DNA from 2 places in the Pseudofrankia coriaricola genome. Region 2 is predicted to be linked to the other one. Evidence: predicted binding sites of a transcription regulator. Region 2 holds the regulator's gene; the other holds the start of a gene.

Region 1 (8,340 bases), on a different contig from region 2:
GGGCCACCGGCCTAGGACCGCCTTGCGGCCGGTCAACAGGGCGAGCTGCGCCGCGTGGACGGGCAGCCAGCCGCGGCCGATGGTCTCGCGGTGGCGCAGGGCGTAGGCCACGGCCGCCCGGCCGAGCTCGCGCTGGAGCTCCGCGTCCCGGCCCGCGGTGCCACCGCCGGTGTGGAGTACCGGCCAGGCATCGCCGCACCAGTCGATCCGCCCGCCGGTTGCGAGCAGCCGGGCGAACAGGTCCGTCTCCTCGTAGTACAGCCAGAAGGATGGGTCGAAGCCGCCGATCCGCAGGAACGCGGACCCGCGAATCGCGAAGAACGCCCCGACCGGGTACCGCAGCGCCGGCCAGCGCACCACCGCTGCGGCCTCCCCGCGCAGCGCGGTGAAGGCGCTGGTGCCGATGGTCGGCAGCACCGCGGTCGACCGCCCCGGGCCGCCGTCGTCCGTGCGGATCGCGAACCCGAGGACGTCGACGTCGGCGGGCGCCTGGGCCAGGAGCTTCGGCAGCATCTCCTGGGTGTCAGGGGGAATGGTGACGTCGCTGTTGACGACCAGCAGCCAGTCCGGAATGCCGCCGGATGAGCCGTCGCCCGGCGGCGGGGCCGCCAGGGCACGCTTGACGGCGAGGTTCACCGCCGCGCCGTAGCCGATGTTGCCGTGCTCGGCGTACACCCGCACGCCATCGGGCACGGTGCCGTGCTGCCCGCCGAGCTTGTTCTCGACGAGCGCGACCTGGCAGCCCGCCATGCCGGCGAGCGCGCTGAGTAGTCCATTCAGGTGGGGCGAGCCGCCGTAGGAGACGACGACCGCGAGCAGGCTGTGCAATATTCCGCCCTCCTGGGCGCGGGCCAGCCGCTATTCGTCGTGATTTCTGCGACCAGCGTTCCTGACGACCGGACCCACCGTAACCACCCGGGACGGGCACGCGCGGAAATTCTTTCCGGCGAGTCGGGGAAACAGTATGACGCCGGTCACGTCGTACCAACTGGCTATCTCATCCCAAGTTTCGTTCCGACCAGATGAAGCATAGGCAGCATACGGATCCGAATCGTGGCCGGAGGGGCGAAAAGACTCATTGTGTCCACCCTGGAATCGCTAAGCCGATCACGGAGATCCCACTCCACCCGGGCCGCGGACGGGGTGGTGGAGCGGAGCTCGACCCACCGCGGCCGGAGGCCGTCCTCGGCGCGACGAGGGCATGCGGGGGTCGAAACGCCGCCCGTCCCGCTCCGCGTCCGCCGCCCGCCGGGCTCGCACCCGGTCCGCACCGGTCCGCACCGGCTCGGATGGTGGCCCCGGCGTGGCCCCTCCGCGGACACTCTCATACCGGCCGCTAGTATCGAACGGACGTTCGGGAAGGCGTCCCGCGTCCGAGAAGTGTCGTATCCCATCCGTACGCTGGGAGTGCCTTTGCTCGGGTCCGGGTTGTCCGTACCGAGGTGAGCACCGGGCAAGGAGCATCGCCGGGCCAGGACCACGGGTCTGAACCCGCGGTCGGCGTTCCGGGTGCCGTGGTGCTGTCCCTCGGCCTCAGGACGCGATGCCGGGTCTGGCGCGGGTGGGGCCGACGAAGCCGAGAAGACGTGAGGGAACGCGGATGACGGATCGTCTCGTCGTGCGGGGTGCGCGCGAACACAACCTGCGTGACGTCGACCTCGATCTTCCCCGCGAAGGGCTGATCGTCTTCACCGGGCTGTCCGGCTCGGGGAAGTCCAGCCTGGCGTTCGACACGATCTTCGCCGAGGGCCAGCGGCGCTACGTCGAGTCGCTGTCGGCCTACGCCCGCCAGTTCCTCGGGCAGATGGACAAGCCGGACGTCGACTTCATCGAGGGCCTGTCGCCGGCCGTCTCGATCGACCAGAAGTCGACCTCCCGCAACCCGCGCTCGACGGTCGGCACCATCACCGAGGTCTATGACTACCTGCGGCTGCTGTTCGCCCGGGCCGGCCGCCCGCACTGCCCGAAGTGCGGCCGGCCGATCGCGAGGCAGACCCCGCAGCAGATCGTCGACCGGCTGATGGAGCTCCCCGAGGGCACCCGTTTCCAGGTGCTCGCCCCCGTGATCCGCGGGCGCAAGGGCGAGTACGTCGACCTGTTCGCCGAGCTGCAAGGCTCCGGCTTCGCCCGCGCCCGGGTGAACGGCAAGGTCATCCCGCTGACCGACCCGCCGAAGCTGGAGAAGCAGAAGAAGCACACGATCGAGGTCGTCGTCGACCGGCTCGCGATCAAGGAGTCCGCCAAGCGACGGCTCACCGACTCGGTCGAGACGGCGCTGCGCCTCGGCAACGGCCTGGTGCTGCTCGACTTCGTCGACCGGGACCCACAGGACGAGGACCGCGAGCGGATGTACTCCGAGCACCTGGCCTGCCTCTACGACGACCTGTCGTTCGAGGAGCTCGAGCCGCGCTCGTTCTCGTTCAACACTCCCTACGGGGCCTGCCCCGAGTGCACCGGCCTCGGCACCCGCAAGGAGGTCGACCCGGAGCTCGTCATCGCCGACCCGACGCTGTCGCTCGCCGGCGGCGCGATCGGCCCCTGGGCCGGCGGGCACAACAAGGAGTACTTCGAACGGCTGCTGTCCGCGCTGGCCGAGGACCTCCACTTCTCGATGGACACCCCGTGGGAGGCGCTGCCCGACCGGGCCCGCCGGGCGGTGCTACACGGCAGCGGCGACACCGAGATCCACGTCGGCTACACCAACCGCTACGGCCGCAAGCGCTCGTACTACACGAGCTTCGAGGGCGTCATCCCGTTCCTGGAACGCCGCCTGCGCGAGGCCGAGTCGGACACGAGCCGCGAGCGCTACGAGGGCTACATGCGCGACGTGCCGTGCCCGTCGTGCCGCGGTGCCCGGCTCAAGCCCGAGTCGCTCGCGGTCACGGTGGGCGGCCGTTCGATCGCCGAGGTCTCGGGGATGTCAATCGGCGAGTGCGCCGAGTTCCTCAAGGACCTCGACCTGACCGAGCGGGAGCGCTCGATCGGCGGCCGGGTGCTGAAGGAGATCGACGCGCGGCTCGCGTTCCTGCTCGACGTCGGCCTCGACTACCTCTCCCTCGACCGCGCGGCCGGCACCCTCGCCGGCGGCGAGGCGCAGCGGATCCGGCTGGCGACGCAGATCGGCTCCGGCCTCGTCGGCGTGCTCTACGTCCTGGACGAGCCGTCGATCGGGCTGCACCAGCGTGACAACCGCCGGCTCATCAGGACGCTGGTGCGGCTGCGCGACCTGGGCAACACGCTGATCGTCGTCGAGCACGACGAGGACACCATCCTCGCCTCCGACTGGGTCGTCGACATCGGCCCGGGCGCCGGCGAGCACGGCGGCCGGATCGTCGTGTCGGGAACCGTCGCCGACCTCCTCGCCAGCGAGGAGTCGCTGACCGGCGCGTACCTGGCCGGCCGGCGGTCCATCGCCGTCCCGGCGGTGCGCCGCCCGCAGACAAAGGGCCGGACGCTCACGGTCCACGGCGCCCGCGAGCACAACCTGCGCGACGTCACCGTCTCGTTCCCGCTCGGCTGCCTGGTCGCCGTCACCGGCGTCTCCGGGTCCGGCAAGTCGACCCTGGTCAACGACATCCTGGCCGCGGTGCTGGCGAACAAGCTCAACGGCGCCCGCGAGGTCCCCGGCCGGCACCGCACCGTGTCCGGCCTCGACCACCTTGACAAGGCCGTCCGCGTCGACCAGTCGCCGATCGGGCGGACCCCGCGCTCCAACCCGGCGACCTACACCGGCGTGTTCGACCACATCCGGCGACTGTTCGCCGAGACCACCGAGGCGAAGGTCCGCGGCTACCTGCCCGGCCGGTTCTCGTTCAACGTCAAGGGCGGCCGCTGCGAGGCGTGCTCCGGCGACGGCACGATCAAGATCGAGATGAACTTCCTGCCGGACGTGTACGTCCCCTGCGAGGTGTGCGCCGGCGCCCGGTACAACCGGGAGACCCTCGAGGTCCACTACAAGGGCAGGAGCATCGCCGAGGTCCTCGACATGCCGATCGAGGAGGCCGCCGAGTTCTTCGCCGCCGTCCCGGCGATCGCCCGCCATCTGCGCACGCTCAACGACGTCGGCCTCGGCTATGTCCGGCTCGGCCAGTCGGCGCCGACGCTGTCCGGCGGCGAGGCGCAGCGGGTCAAGCTCGCCTCCGAGCTGCAGCGCCGCTCCACCGGGCGCACCGTCTACGTCCTCGACGAGCCGACCACCGGCCTGCACTTCGAGGACATCCGCAAGCTGCTCGGCGTGCTCGGCCGCCTCGTCGACGCCGGCAACACCGTCATCGTCATCGAGCACAACCTCGACGTCATCAAGACGGCGGACTGGATCATCGACATGGGTCCCGAGGGCGGCACCGGCGGCGGCCGGGTCGTCGCCGAGGGCACCCCGGAGACGGTCGCCGCGAACGCGGCCAGCCACACCGGCGTCTTCCTCAACGAGATCTTCGCCGGCCGCGCCGAGAAATCCGCTACCGCAGACGCCGCCCAGCTCACGGCCGTCATCGGCGCCACCAGCGCCGCTTAACACCGCAACCATTCAGCGCGACCCAGGCCAAGCCAGGTGACGGCGCCGCTAGCGCGGCGTCAGCCCAGCCACGTCCTCGGCCCGGCACCACACCGACCCGGCTATACGCCAGCATCCGGTACCACGCCCGGAGGGCGCTCCGCGCCCGACCGGCGACGCGGCGAGCGGTCGCGCCGCAACCATTCAGCGCGACCCAGGCCAAGCCAGGTGACGGCGCCGCTAGCGCGGCGTCAGCCCAGCCACGTCCTCGGCCCGGCACCACACCGACCCGGCTATACGCCAGCATCCGGTACCACGCCCGGAGGGCGCTCCGCGCCCGACCGGCGACGCGGCGAGCGGTCGCGCCAGCGACCTTCGAGCCAGCGTCGCCCTACTTGGGCAGGTGGACGACGAGTTCGACGCGGCGGTTGAAGCGCTGGGCCGCGGGGTTGGGGGAGCCGTCCGGGTTGGTCTCCAGGACCAGCGGGTGCGTGCTGCCGAGCCCGACCGACGTGACCGAGGCGGCCTGGACCCCGTGGTCGGTGAAGTAGCGCTGGACGGTCGCCGCCCGGCGTTCCGACAGGGGCTGGTTGACGCTCGCCGAGCCGGTCGCGTCGGTGTGGCCGCGCACCTGGATGTCGCCGCCGGCGTAGTGCGCGTTGATCAGCCTGATGGTCGCGTCCATCGTGTCCGTGCTGCCGATGACGTCACTGCCGGTCTCGAACAGGCCGTCACTGTTGAAGATCAGGATGAAGACCTCGCGGCCGGCATCGTCGACGGCCTGGAGGTTCTCGCCCGAGATGCCGCTGAGGTCGACGTCGTCGGGCCCGGGCAGGCGGTAGAGCGAGTCCGGCACCAGCGTGGTCCCGTCCTCCGGGGTGTGGGCGTACCCGCTGAAGTCCCCGCAGGGGATGCGCAGCACCAGCCCGCCGCCGAAGTCCTGGGTGCCGCACGTGGGGTCGGGGGTGCCGTCATCGTTGAGGTCGAACACGCCCGGTTGCGCTCCCGGCGGCAACGACGCGTCCGCGGACGGTTCTTCGGACGGCGGGGCCGGCGACAGCGCGGCTGTCGCGGCGGTGCTCGGCGCGCTCGGGGTGGACGTTTCCCCTGGCGACCCCGAGGAACCCCCGCAACCACCGGCGAACAGCAGTCCAGTCGCGACGGTCGCCAGCAACGGTATTGCGATCTTTCGCTTCATCCCGTTCCTCCCCCAAACAGCACGATGAGGAGAAGTTAGGCGGAGTCAGTCCCCTGAGCATCGCCATGCCGGGTAGCTGACAGAGCGGAGCGCACCTTCGGGCCCCCGGCCGCCGCACTGTCCGCGGCGAGCGACTGTCCGTAAACTGAGTGCCCATGTCGGTGGTTGACCCGGAAAGGCTGGAAAGGCTGCTCGCGGCCGAGACCGCCCGATTCGTCGAAACCCATCCGGCCGCCGGAGCGGCGTACGAGCGGGCCCGCGGCTCACAGCTCGCCGGAGTCCCGATGAACTGGATGACCCGCTGGCCCGGCAGCTACCCGGTGGTGGTGTCGTCCGCGTCCGGGTGCCGGCTCACCGACGTCGACGGGCACAGCTATGTGGACTTCTGCCTCGACGACACCGGGGCGATGGCCGGCCACTGCCCGGCTCCGACCGTCGCCGCGGTCGCGGCGCAGGCGGCCTCGCCGTCCCGGCTACCCGGCGGGCACCGGGCCGGGGAGCACGCGCAGGCCCGGGGCGTCGTCCCAGCCGGTGACGATGAGCAGGCCGAGCAGCCAGGGCGCGGCGGCGTGCAGCACGAGGCGCCGCCCATCGCGGTTCAGGTTGCCCGCGGAGGCCACCAGCGCCCGCAGGCCGCCGACGTCGACGCGGCGCAGCCGCGCCAGGTCGACGCGGACGTCGCCGCGGCCGTGGTGGGCGACCTTCGCGAGCGTGCCGACGAGCGCCGGCAGTACCGAGACGTCGATGTCGCCGTCGATCGAGAGCATCGGTGGCTCGAAGGTGGCGGCGACGCGCATCGCGCCGGTCTGGATCTCCAGCCGCTCGGCGTCGAAGCTGTGGAAGGCGGACTGCGCCGGATCTGCCGGGCCTGCCGGCTCGGCGGGGCCGACGGGTCCCGCCGGGCTCGCGAGGCCTGTGAGGTCGTCGTTTGGAACCGCTCTGACGTCGGGCACGCATGCCCTCCCTGTTCCACTGGGACCAGTGGCCACGGAGTGACACGCGGCCACTGGCCGGCCGGAACCGCCATGTGCCGGAACGTATTGTCCAACGAACAGGACCCACCGTAAGGTCCGTTCCGGTGAACGTCCTCCGTCCACGAGCCATGACCATGACGGTCGCGGCGGTCCCGTCCCGGTTCAGCCCTTGACGCAGAGGACGGCACGCAGCCGCGCGACCACCTCGACAAGATCGCCGCTGAAGCCGATGACCTCGTCGATGTCCTTGTAGGCGGCGGGGATCTCGTCAAGCACGCCGGGGTCGGTGCGGCATTCGACGCCGGCCGTCTGGGCGAGCAGGTCGTCGACGGTGAACGTCTTGCGCGCCTTGGACCGGCTCATCCGCCGCCCGGCGCCGTGCGGCGCGGACGCGAACGCCTCCGGGTTGCCCAGACCGCGGACGATGTACGAGCCGGTACCCATGGAGCCCGGGATGATGCCGTACTCGCCGGCCCGCGCCGAGATCGCGCCCTTGCGGGTTACCAGCACGTCGGCGCCGTAGTGGTGCTCCTCCGCGACGTAGTTGTGGTGGCAGTTGACGTTCGCGAAGGCCGCCTCGCCGGTGTGCGGGCCCTCGGCCGGCGGGCACGGGACCCGCAGCGACGGGAAGAAACCGCGCAGCGCGTCGGCGTAGAGCGCGAGCATGGTCTGCCGGTTGCGCCACGCGTACTCCTGCGCCCAGCGCAGGTCGTGGCGGTAGGCGGCCATCTCCGGCGTGCCCGCGAGGAACACCGCGAGGTCCCGGTCGGGCAGGCCGGTGTTGTGCGCCAGACCCTTGGCGACGCTGATGTGCGCGTCGGCGATCTCCTTGCCGATGTTGCGGGAGCCGGAGTGCAGCATCATCCAGACCGCGTCGTCGGCATCGAGGCACAGCTCGATGAAATGGTTACCCGACCCTAGGGTGCCGAGCTGCGTCATCGCCTTGCCCAGCAGGCCCGAGACCTTCGGGTGCAGGCCTGGGAAGGCATCCCAGAGGTCGGCGCTGCGGCGGACCCTGGTGGACACGGCGGCGTGATGGCGGTGCCCGACCGGGATGGCGGCCTCAATGGCGGACCGCACCGCGCCCAGGTCGTCCGGCAGGTCGGACGCGGTCAGGCTCGTGCGAAGCGCGGCCATCCCGCAGCCGATGTCGACGCCGACCGCGGCCGGGGAGACGGCTTCCCGCATCGCCACGACCGAGCCGACCGTCGCGCCCTTGCCCAGGTGCACGTCCGGCATGACCGCTACGTGGTGGTGGATGTAGGGAAGTGAGGCGATCGCGCGCAGCTGGTCCAGAGCGGCGCTCTCCACGCCCTCCGGCCGGGTCCACATCCAGATCGGCGCCCGCCCACCACCGAGCCGGGCCACGGGGCTCATGACTGTTGCTCCTGCTTCCATGCGGCGGGCAGGCGTTCCGCTCGCGGGCCGTCCGTCCGCGCGTTGTCGTCGCCGGGAAGCCTGCCCGGCTCAGGTATGCGCGCCGGATCAGCATGCGGGACCGTCCGACAACGGACAAATCGTTTTCCGGCCGCGGCCGACCTGCCCCAACGCCCAGGCCGCTCAAGCCGTTCAGGCGACCCAAGCCGCCCAGTCCACGTTGACCCCGGCGACCGCCGGGCACCCGCGAGCATGCGTCCGCCGGCCGGGGCTCGGGCGCCCTCGGCCGGCGTGCGGGG
Region 2 (8,340 bases):
CGTTGCGCCAGCCGTTCTTCTCGCCGACCGCCAGGCACTTCTCCCATTCCTTGGAGGCGACGGCGAGAATCCGCGCGTCCTCGGCGTGCGAGCTGCGCACCGCGTCGTTGGCGGCGGCGTGCTTGCGCATCACCCGACGGTGGCCGTCGATGTCCCTGGCGTAGCCGTCGTACGGGCCGACGACGCCGGCGAGCTCGGCGGAACGGCGGTAGGCCGTGGCGGTCATCAGTGAGGTGATCGCGGCGGCGAGCGTGCGGCCGCCCTCCGAGTCGTAGGCGCGGGCGCTGGCCATGAGCAGCGCGCCCAGGTTCGCGTACCCGATGCCCAGCTGGCGGTAGGCCCGGGTGACCGCGGTGATCTCCGGTGTCGGGAAGTCCGCGAAGCAGATCGAGATGTCCATCGCGGTGATGATCAGCTCGACGGCGTGGACGAACCCCTCGACGTCGAACGTGCGGTCCGCGCGCAGGAAACGCATCAGGTTCAACGACGCCAGGTTGCAGCTGGAGTTGTCCAGATGCATGTACTCGCTACACGGATTACTGGCCGAGATCCGGCCGGCGTCCGGCGTGGTGTGCCAGTCGTTGATGGTGCCGTCGTACTGGATTCCGGGGTCTGCGCACTCCCAGGCGGCCTTGGCGATCTTTCGCATCAGCTCGCCCGCGTCCACGGCCTCGAGGACCCGGCCATCCAGGCGCGCGCGCAGGTCGAACGTGGCACCGGCCTCGACTGCGCGCATGAAGTCGTCCGTCACCCGCACCGAGTTGTTCGCGTTCTGGTACTGCACCGACGCGATGTCCTTGCCACCCAGGTCCATGTCGAACCCGGCGTCACGCAGCGCGCGGATCTTGTCTTCTTCGCGCGCCTTCGTCTCGACGAACTCGACGATGTCGGGGTGGTCGACGTCCAGTACCACCATCTTCGCGGCCCGCCGCGTCGCCCCGCCCGACTTGATCGTGCCCGCCGACGCGTCCGCGCCGCGCATGAAGCTGACCGGCCCGGAAGCCGTCCCTCCGGAGGACAGCAGTTCCTTCGACGACCGGATCCGCGACAGGTTGAGCCCCGAGCCCGACCCGCCCTTGAAGATGAGCCCTTCCTCGCGGTACCAGTTCAGGATCGATTCCATGTGGTCGTCGACCGCGAGGATGAAGCAGTTGTGCACTCGCACGCCATTCGAGAGGTACTCGCCACTCTCGGTTTGAATGTCGTACACCGGCATACGGCCGAGCGGCTCGACCCGGTCGATCACCAGAGTCTTGACCTCGTCCGCACCGTGGCCGGACAGATCGAACGACCTCTCCAGCTTCGTCGCCTTGGCCGGGTCGATGAAACCAATCTCGTCAGCGAAGATCCGCCGGTCGCCGGCGTTCTGGAGCCGGATCCCCCAGGTGTCGTGCCGGTCGGGGCGCGGGTCCGCCTTGCGTCCGACCCGCGCGAAGATCCCGAACCGGGCGAGCAGCGCCTGTACACCCCGGACCAGTTCCTCACAGATCATGTCGAGGCCGACGAGGGTAGAGCGCTCCCGGGCCGAGACGTAGCCCTCGGCTTGGAAGAGGCTGCGCAGGTAGGCGGCGGCCACGGGCAGCGGGGCGGCGAGCAGCCGCTCCGGCACGCGCATGTCCGCGCCGCGAGTCCGCAGACCCCACCGGGTGACGAACTCGTCCAAGCAGCTGCCGTAGAGCCGAAGACGGCGGCAGTCGAGGGTGTTGTCCTGGGTAACCACCCTCCGCTCGTGGCGGTGGACATCCGGAAACACGACGTCGATGGCAGCTGTCACCCACGCGCGCTCCGCGTCGGTGACCGTCATCGCCTCGATGGTCAGCGAACGGTTCGTTCCCTCGTACTGCCCGACGAAGCCGTCCGACTGCAGCCAGCCGGCAAGGGCCGCCTCGGCAATCTCCCTTGAGGTGATCTCGCGCTCCCCGGGAGCAACGGTCCGGTGCCACTGCAGCTGGTCACCGGCCCGCAGGCCACCGGCGGGAACGAACGCACCGCCGTTGCCCGGGCGTCCGCGCCAGACGAGGTGGTCCCCGGTCACATCGAGAGCGTGGCCGGCCTTCGTCCAGATACGCAGAACTTCTTTGACGCCATTGGACTTCGTGGCGACGACCTTCGTCAGGCCGTGGGCGTCGAAAACCTTGGTGCCGACCCGGTTGTTCTCGACGAGCTCGCCGATCGGAATCAGGCCTTCGGGCGTGCTCACCAGCGCGTCGTAGGGCTGGCACGCCGAGACCTGCTGCGGGGCCGTGGTTCCGACGTTGAACCAGACGGGGCTGTTGAAGCTGAACATCTGGTGCAGGAGCATGTGGGTGAGCTCGTGCTCGAAGATTTCCGCGTCCTCGTCGGAGGCGAAATAGCCGTTCTGGCGGCCGGCCTTCCCGTACGACCCGACGACCCGGTCGATCAGCTGGCGCAGCGACGACTCGCGCTGCGGGGATCCGACCGCGCCGCGGAAGTACTTGCTGGTGACGATGTTCGACGCGTTGATCGACCAGGACTCCGGGAACTCGACGCCACGCTGCTCGAAGTTGATGGAGCCGTCCCGCCAGTTGGTCATGACGACGTCCCGCTTTTCCCAGGTCACCTGGTCGTACGGGTGCACACCGGGCTTGGTGTTGCGGCGCTCGATCCGCGGGCCGGTCGCCCGGCCGGCGCCGGCCGTGCCCGCTCCACTGGCCGGGCCGTCGCCCGCGTCGGGGACGGTCGCGGCTTTGCGCGCCGCCTCGACAGGGACGGCGGGCTTCCCGACGGTCGAGGCGGCCTTACCGTTGGAGCTGGCCTTCTGCTTCGTGCCGCGGGTCTCCGTCATGACGCTCCTCAGCTCTGCTCGTCTCTGGGGCCGATCGCGGGCATGCCGAAGAGGACCGGCGGCCACGCGACCCGGATCCGGCCGGAGGATGCGCGGTCACGTCTTACCGCATATCCGCAGGCCTCTGATACTTCGACCGAAGGACGCGTGATCATGATATCTCGCGCACCCGAAGGCCTTTGCCGATGTTGTGTGGGATCTGATCGCGCCCGACGTGCGACGCGCTGGTGACCCGCCGCGCGCCGGACGCCTTCCGCGCGCTGTTCACGTTGCGGCCGGCGGCTCCGCCGGCTTCCGGTCTTGGGCCTCGGGCCGGGCCGCCCGGGGCCTAGGGTCTGGTCGACACGGGCGACACGGCGGTGACGACGTCGTCCGGCACGTCCTGCCCGGCCAGGTCGGCCCGCAACTGAGCGATCGCCCGCTCGAAGTCGGCGAGCGACTCAAACGACAGGTAGACGGACGCGAACCGCAGATAGGCGACTTCGTCGAGCTCACGCAGCGGGCCGAGAATCGCCAGGCCCACATCCTCGGCCGGGACCTCGGCGGCGCCGGACGAGCGGACCGTGTCCTCCACCCGTTGGGCGAGCCTGGCGAGTTCCTCCGAACTCACCGGGCGGCCCTGACAGGCCTTGCGGACGCCCGCGACGACCTTCGCTCTGCTGAACGGCTCGGCGGCACCGCTGCGCTTGCGCACCCGCAGCGAGGCCTCTTCCATGGTCGTGAACCGCCGCCCGCAGGAGGGACACGCCCGCCGGCGCCGGATGGCCGCGCCCTCATCGGCCTCCCGGCTGTCCATCACTCGGCTGTCGGGATGCCGGCAGAACGGACACCGCACGGCTCCTCCCCTCTTTACGGCCCACCAGGAACAACCACGGGCGCGTGTGAACACGTCCCCGTTTCAGCCCCGCCCCGGGCCTCCCCGGTGCATGGCTGACGCACGACCTGACGACCTGACCTGGAAGCTCCGACGAACGCGCCGCGACGGCCCACCGGGACGGTCGTCCGCGGCTCCGGTGGATCGCCGGCTCTCCCGGCAACAAGCTGTGGACGACTTACAGGTGTGTAACTACCAGATGTTGTGCTACCACAGTAGCGCATGCCCGGATCGCCCGTGAGCATGCCCCACGCGCGTGTCGAATCCCACCCAGCCAGATCCCGGTCGGCCGTGACCGTCCCGGCCGGTGGTCCCACCCGTCGCCGCAGGTCGCGGAGCGCCACGCGCAACCTCGTTCACGAGGCGTGACGTTCCGCTGCCCCACACCTCTGGGTCAGACCACATCAGGGCCCACGCCGCGCGTATCCAGCGCGGCGGTCGCAAGTCTGGCGACGGGCGACCAGGCCGCGCGGGCAGCGGCGGACGATCAGGCGGCGGTGCGCTGGCGGGTGACAACAGCCTGGCGCCCGCGTCGACCATATGGCCAACGTGGGCGCCAGGTAGAGGAGGGCGGCCGCCGGTCAGGCGGCGGCAAGCGCCCAGTGAACGGCCAGCCAGACAGCACTGGTGGCGCCCCAGAGGGCGAGAGCGAGCAGGAGCGCGGCCACAGCCCGGCCGCGGCTGGTCAGCCGCAGCGCGGGCGTCTGCCGGCTCGTCCGCCGGCGGCCGGACCTCGCGCCGGCGACCGGATGCTCGGCCGCCACGGCCCGCGCGAGCGGGCTGGGCACCGGCGGCGGGGCAGCGCTCGCCGGGCGGCGACGTGTTGTCGGTACGGGCAGGGCAATCACGTCGGCGCCGTCCGACTGTCGCGCGGCCGGGCGCCCTGGGACCAGGGTGGCCCCACGCGGGTTCGTCACGCCAACCTCCTAGCGGCCGGGCCGTCACCCGGCACAGCTCGTCAAGCGAAGCTCAACCAACGTCGGGGAGTCCGGGGCGGGAGCCATCGATGAGCCGAGCCGACGGATCACCGAGGGAGTCATCCCCGGCAGACATCTGGGGCCATCGGAAAGCTAGCCCAAGATCTACATATGGCGGCGACCGGCAGCAGTGGCCGGTAGCTGGGGTCAGGACGGGGACAGGGCCCGCTTCGAACTGATGGTCGATTCTTACACGCACAAGGCCGGCAGAACACGCAGACACGCTCGAACGCCTGTTTGAGATTCACGCGCCGCCGGGCTACGGTCGTCACACGATCGGGCGCAACCCGACTCCCCTTATCCACAGGTGAAACCCTGCGGGAGCCGGCGGCCCGGTCCAGCAGCATGACCTCGAGGCGAGGAGAATCTAGGCCATGACCACGCAGGGCAGGGGTCCGCGCAGGGCCGGTCGCCCGTCGGCGAGCCGCGATGAGGAGAGCGGTGGCACCGTGCGCGACTTCCCCGACGGCCCCGTCGACGACGACGGCCTGACTCCCCGTCAGCGCAAGGTGCTCGAGGTGATCCGCAATGCGGTCGAGCGGCGCGGCTACCCGCCCAGCGTGCGCGAGATCGGCGAGGCAGTGGGCCTGACCAGCACCAGCAGCGTCGCGCACCAGCTCAAGATGCTCGAGGACAAGGGCCTGCTGCGCCGCGACCCGAACCGGCCGCGGGCGATCGAGGTGGTCTCCCCCGAGGGCGGCCGGCCGGTCAGGCCGATTCCGAAGACTCGTCAGGCGGCCGGCACGAGCAGGGCCCGGGGCGGCGCGAACCCGCTGCGGGTGCACACGCTCGACCCAGCCGGCGACGCGCTTGCCCGCGAGGGCGACGAGAAGGACGCGTTGACGGCGGCGACGGCCTACGTGCCGCTGGTCGGCCGGATCGCCGCCGGTGGGCCGATCCTCGCCGAGCAGGCGGTCGAGGACGTGCTGCCGCTGCCGCGCGAGATCGTCGGCGAGGGCACGCTGTTCCTGCTCCGCGTCGTCGGTGATTCGATGATCAACGCGGCCATCTGCGACGGTGACCTGGTGGCCGTCCGCCAGCAGCCAGTCGCCGAGAACGGCGAGATCGTCGCCGCGCTGATCGACGGAGAGGCGACCGTCAAGCGGCTGCGCCGCCGCGACGGCCACGTCTGGCTCCAGCCGGAGAACCCAGCCTTCCACGACATCCCCGGCGACGACGCCACCGTCCTGGGACGGGTAGTCGCCGTCATGCGCCGGGTCTAGGGCCGTCCCGCGGCGGACGCTCCGCGCCCGCCGCCGGGCGCGGCCTGTCGGGCGCTGAGCGCCCTCCCCACCTGGTTCCAGGTACAAGCGTATGACGGGGGCTGGTCTGGTCCGGGGCCGACGACGTGGTCCGGTTAGTGCAGCGCTGATGCGCCGTCACCAGCGGTGGTTGGGTTGCGTAGTCGCGCTCCCGTCAGGCAGCTTCGCCTGCGCCCAACGTGACGTCTCGGGGTCGAACTCGGCTGGCCGACGATCCAAAGTTGGCTAGTTGGGTTCGGCCTTGCGGCGTATCGAGTAGTGCAGGACGAGGAACGGCAGGCCGAACACCCAGAACTCGTGTTCGGCCCGCAGTTCGCCGTCCTGGACGTAGACGTCGAGTTGCTCGGCGAAGCCGTGGACCACGGCGGCGGTCAGCTCCTTCGTCTCCGCGTCCACGTAGGTCAGATAGTGCCCGGGCTGGTCCAGGTCGCCGCGACTGGAGAGGACCAGGCCTCCGCCGGCCCGCGCGCTCGGCGCCAGGGTGGCCGTGAAACTGGCCCGCGGCAGCGGGAACCCGACGCTGACGTAGCCCCGGCCATCCCGGCGGTAGGTCGTGTAGATCCCGACGAACAGGGGCTCGTCGTTGTCGACGTAGGACCTGATCCAGCCCCGGACGCTCACCGTGCCGTAGCCCGCACGGCTGATCGTGTCGATCCGGCTGTGAACGCCGCGCTGCGCCTCACGCTGGTTCATGGGCACATTCGCCTGCCCGAGCGGGCGCGCCAGCAGCGTGCGGTAGAGCAGGTAGCCAGGCCGAACCCATAGCCGCCACCGCGGAACGATGTCGAGCGTGAACCGCGTCGTGTGCTCGTAGAACTCGCGTACCAGCGGGGCGACGGCCGCGGGATCGAACTCCGGGCCCGCCAGATCGTCCAGCGAGGCGACGATCCCGACGTCGGGCGCGGCGGCCTGGTAGTCGCCGCCGAGCCCCTCGGCCAGGTCGCGTACATAGCCCGTCCCGACATAGCGGGTCCTGGCCACCAGCGGGACCACGAACGGCAGGTCCTCGGCGCTGACCCGCTCAGCGAGCATCGCCACCTGCGGGTCGCGGAAGATCCCCGCCGACGCGGTCCGGAAGACGAGCACGGTGGCGCTGCCGACGAGCGCGGCCGGGACCCCGCCCCAGAGCAGCCAGCAACCGGAACCGACAGCGAGACCCACCAGCGGGCCGACTACCACCTTCTGGGGACGAAGCCCGAGCGCGCCGGCCAGCCCGCCGATGACCAGGCCCACGACGATCGGCCCGGCCCCGGTCACCGCTCCCAGGGCCCAGGCCAGGGGCGCGGCGATCGCCGTGCTCATCACGATTCGCGACCACAGCGCGGGAATCTGGCCGGGACGTTGTCGCGCCCGCGCGACCGCCTCCGAGACCGTCACCAGCAGGCCGCAGACCACTGCCGCCACGATCATGGGAAGAACGCCCCACCGGGCGGCGAGGGACAGCCCGGCAACCGCGCCGATGACAGCGGCCAGCCCGAGCGAACCGGACCTGTCAGCCTTGCCCGGTTTCTCCACGACCACGTCACGAACCTATCGGCCGCCCGGAGAAACCTCGGCGATATGTCGGTGGGCGATCAGGCGGAGCTCTGCATCCGACCAGCTCTGCATCCGACCGGACGTCACGGTCATCTGATCCCGCTCGGCATGGCCAGGCCGGCGGTCCAGGGACACGGACCCGTGTCCCTGGACCGCCCCGTAATCCTGGACCGCCGAGAACGTCAGGACGCTGCCGGCGCGTCGACGCGGAACGCCGCGCTAAGCGTCGATGCGCTGGCGGAAGGAGTCCAGCTCGGCGGCGAGACCCGCGGAGACGCGAGCGCGAAGCTCGGTGCCCGCCGCGGTGTGGGCCTGGTCGAGGACCTCGCCGGACTTGTGGATCCGGGCGACGAGATCCCCCCGGCTGTACGGAACGAGGACGTCGACCTCGACCTGCGGATGCGGCACCCGCGCGGCCAGGGCCTCCACCAGCTCGGCCAGGCCGGCGCCCGTCCTCGCCGACACACACACCGCGTCGGGCGCGATTCGCTTGATACCCGCGACCGTCGTCTTGTCGGCGATGTCGGTCTTGTTCACCACGACCAGCTCGGGCACGTTGCCGGCGTCGATGTCGTTCAGCACCTCGCGCACGGCCGAGATCTGCCCGATCGGGTCCGGATGCGAGCCGTCGACCACATGGACGATCAGGTCCGCGTCGGCGACCTCTTCGAGCGTGGAGCGGAACGCCTCGACGATCTGGTGCGGCAGGTGGCGGACGAAGCCAACCGTGTCGGTGAGCGTGAACACCCGGCCGTCGGGCAGCGTCGCGCGGCGCACCGTCGGGTCCAGGGTGGCGAACAGCGAGTCCTCCACGAGCACCCCGGCGCCGGTCAGCCGGTTGAGCAGCGACGACTTGCCGGCGTTGGTGTAGCCGGCGATCGCCAC

What was found. The regulator LexA, encoded in region 2, represses DNA repair genes until DNA is damaged. The targets are predictions, from matches to a motif close to CGAACNNNNGTTCG.
Region 1: a site for LexA is predicted at 1,344-1,357, ahead of uvrA (excinuclease ABC subunit UvrA). Genes of this name have one in related genera too.

Annotation. Positions count from the first base shown of each region.
Region 1 is NZ_JASNFO010000001.1:407,658-415,997, reverse strand. Features, by position in the region: gene QOZ89_RS01685 (glycosyltransferase family 2 protein) at 1-828, opposite strand, end outside; gene uvrA (excinuclease ABC subunit UvrA) at 1,601-4,513, shown strand; gene QOZ89_RS01675 (OmpA family protein) at 4,884-5,690, opposite strand; gene QOZ89_RS01670 (STAS domain-containing protein) at 6,164-6,643, opposite strand; gene QOZ89_RS01665 (RtcB family protein) at 6,827-8,041, opposite strand.
Region 2 is NZ_JASNFO010000050.1:67,368-75,707, forward strand. Features, by position in the region: gene QOZ89_RS26350 (vitamin B12-dependent ribonucleotide reductase) at 1-2,806, opposite strand, end outside; gene QOZ89_RS26355 (ATP cone domain-containing protein) at 3,135-3,602, opposite strand; gene QOZ89_RS26360 (hypothetical protein) at 4,262-4,597, opposite strand; gene lexA (transcriptional repressor LexA) at 5,032-5,880, shown strand; gene QOZ89_RS26370 (hypothetical protein) at 6,145-7,440, opposite strand; gene hflX (GTPase HflX) at 7,675-8,340, opposite strand, start outside.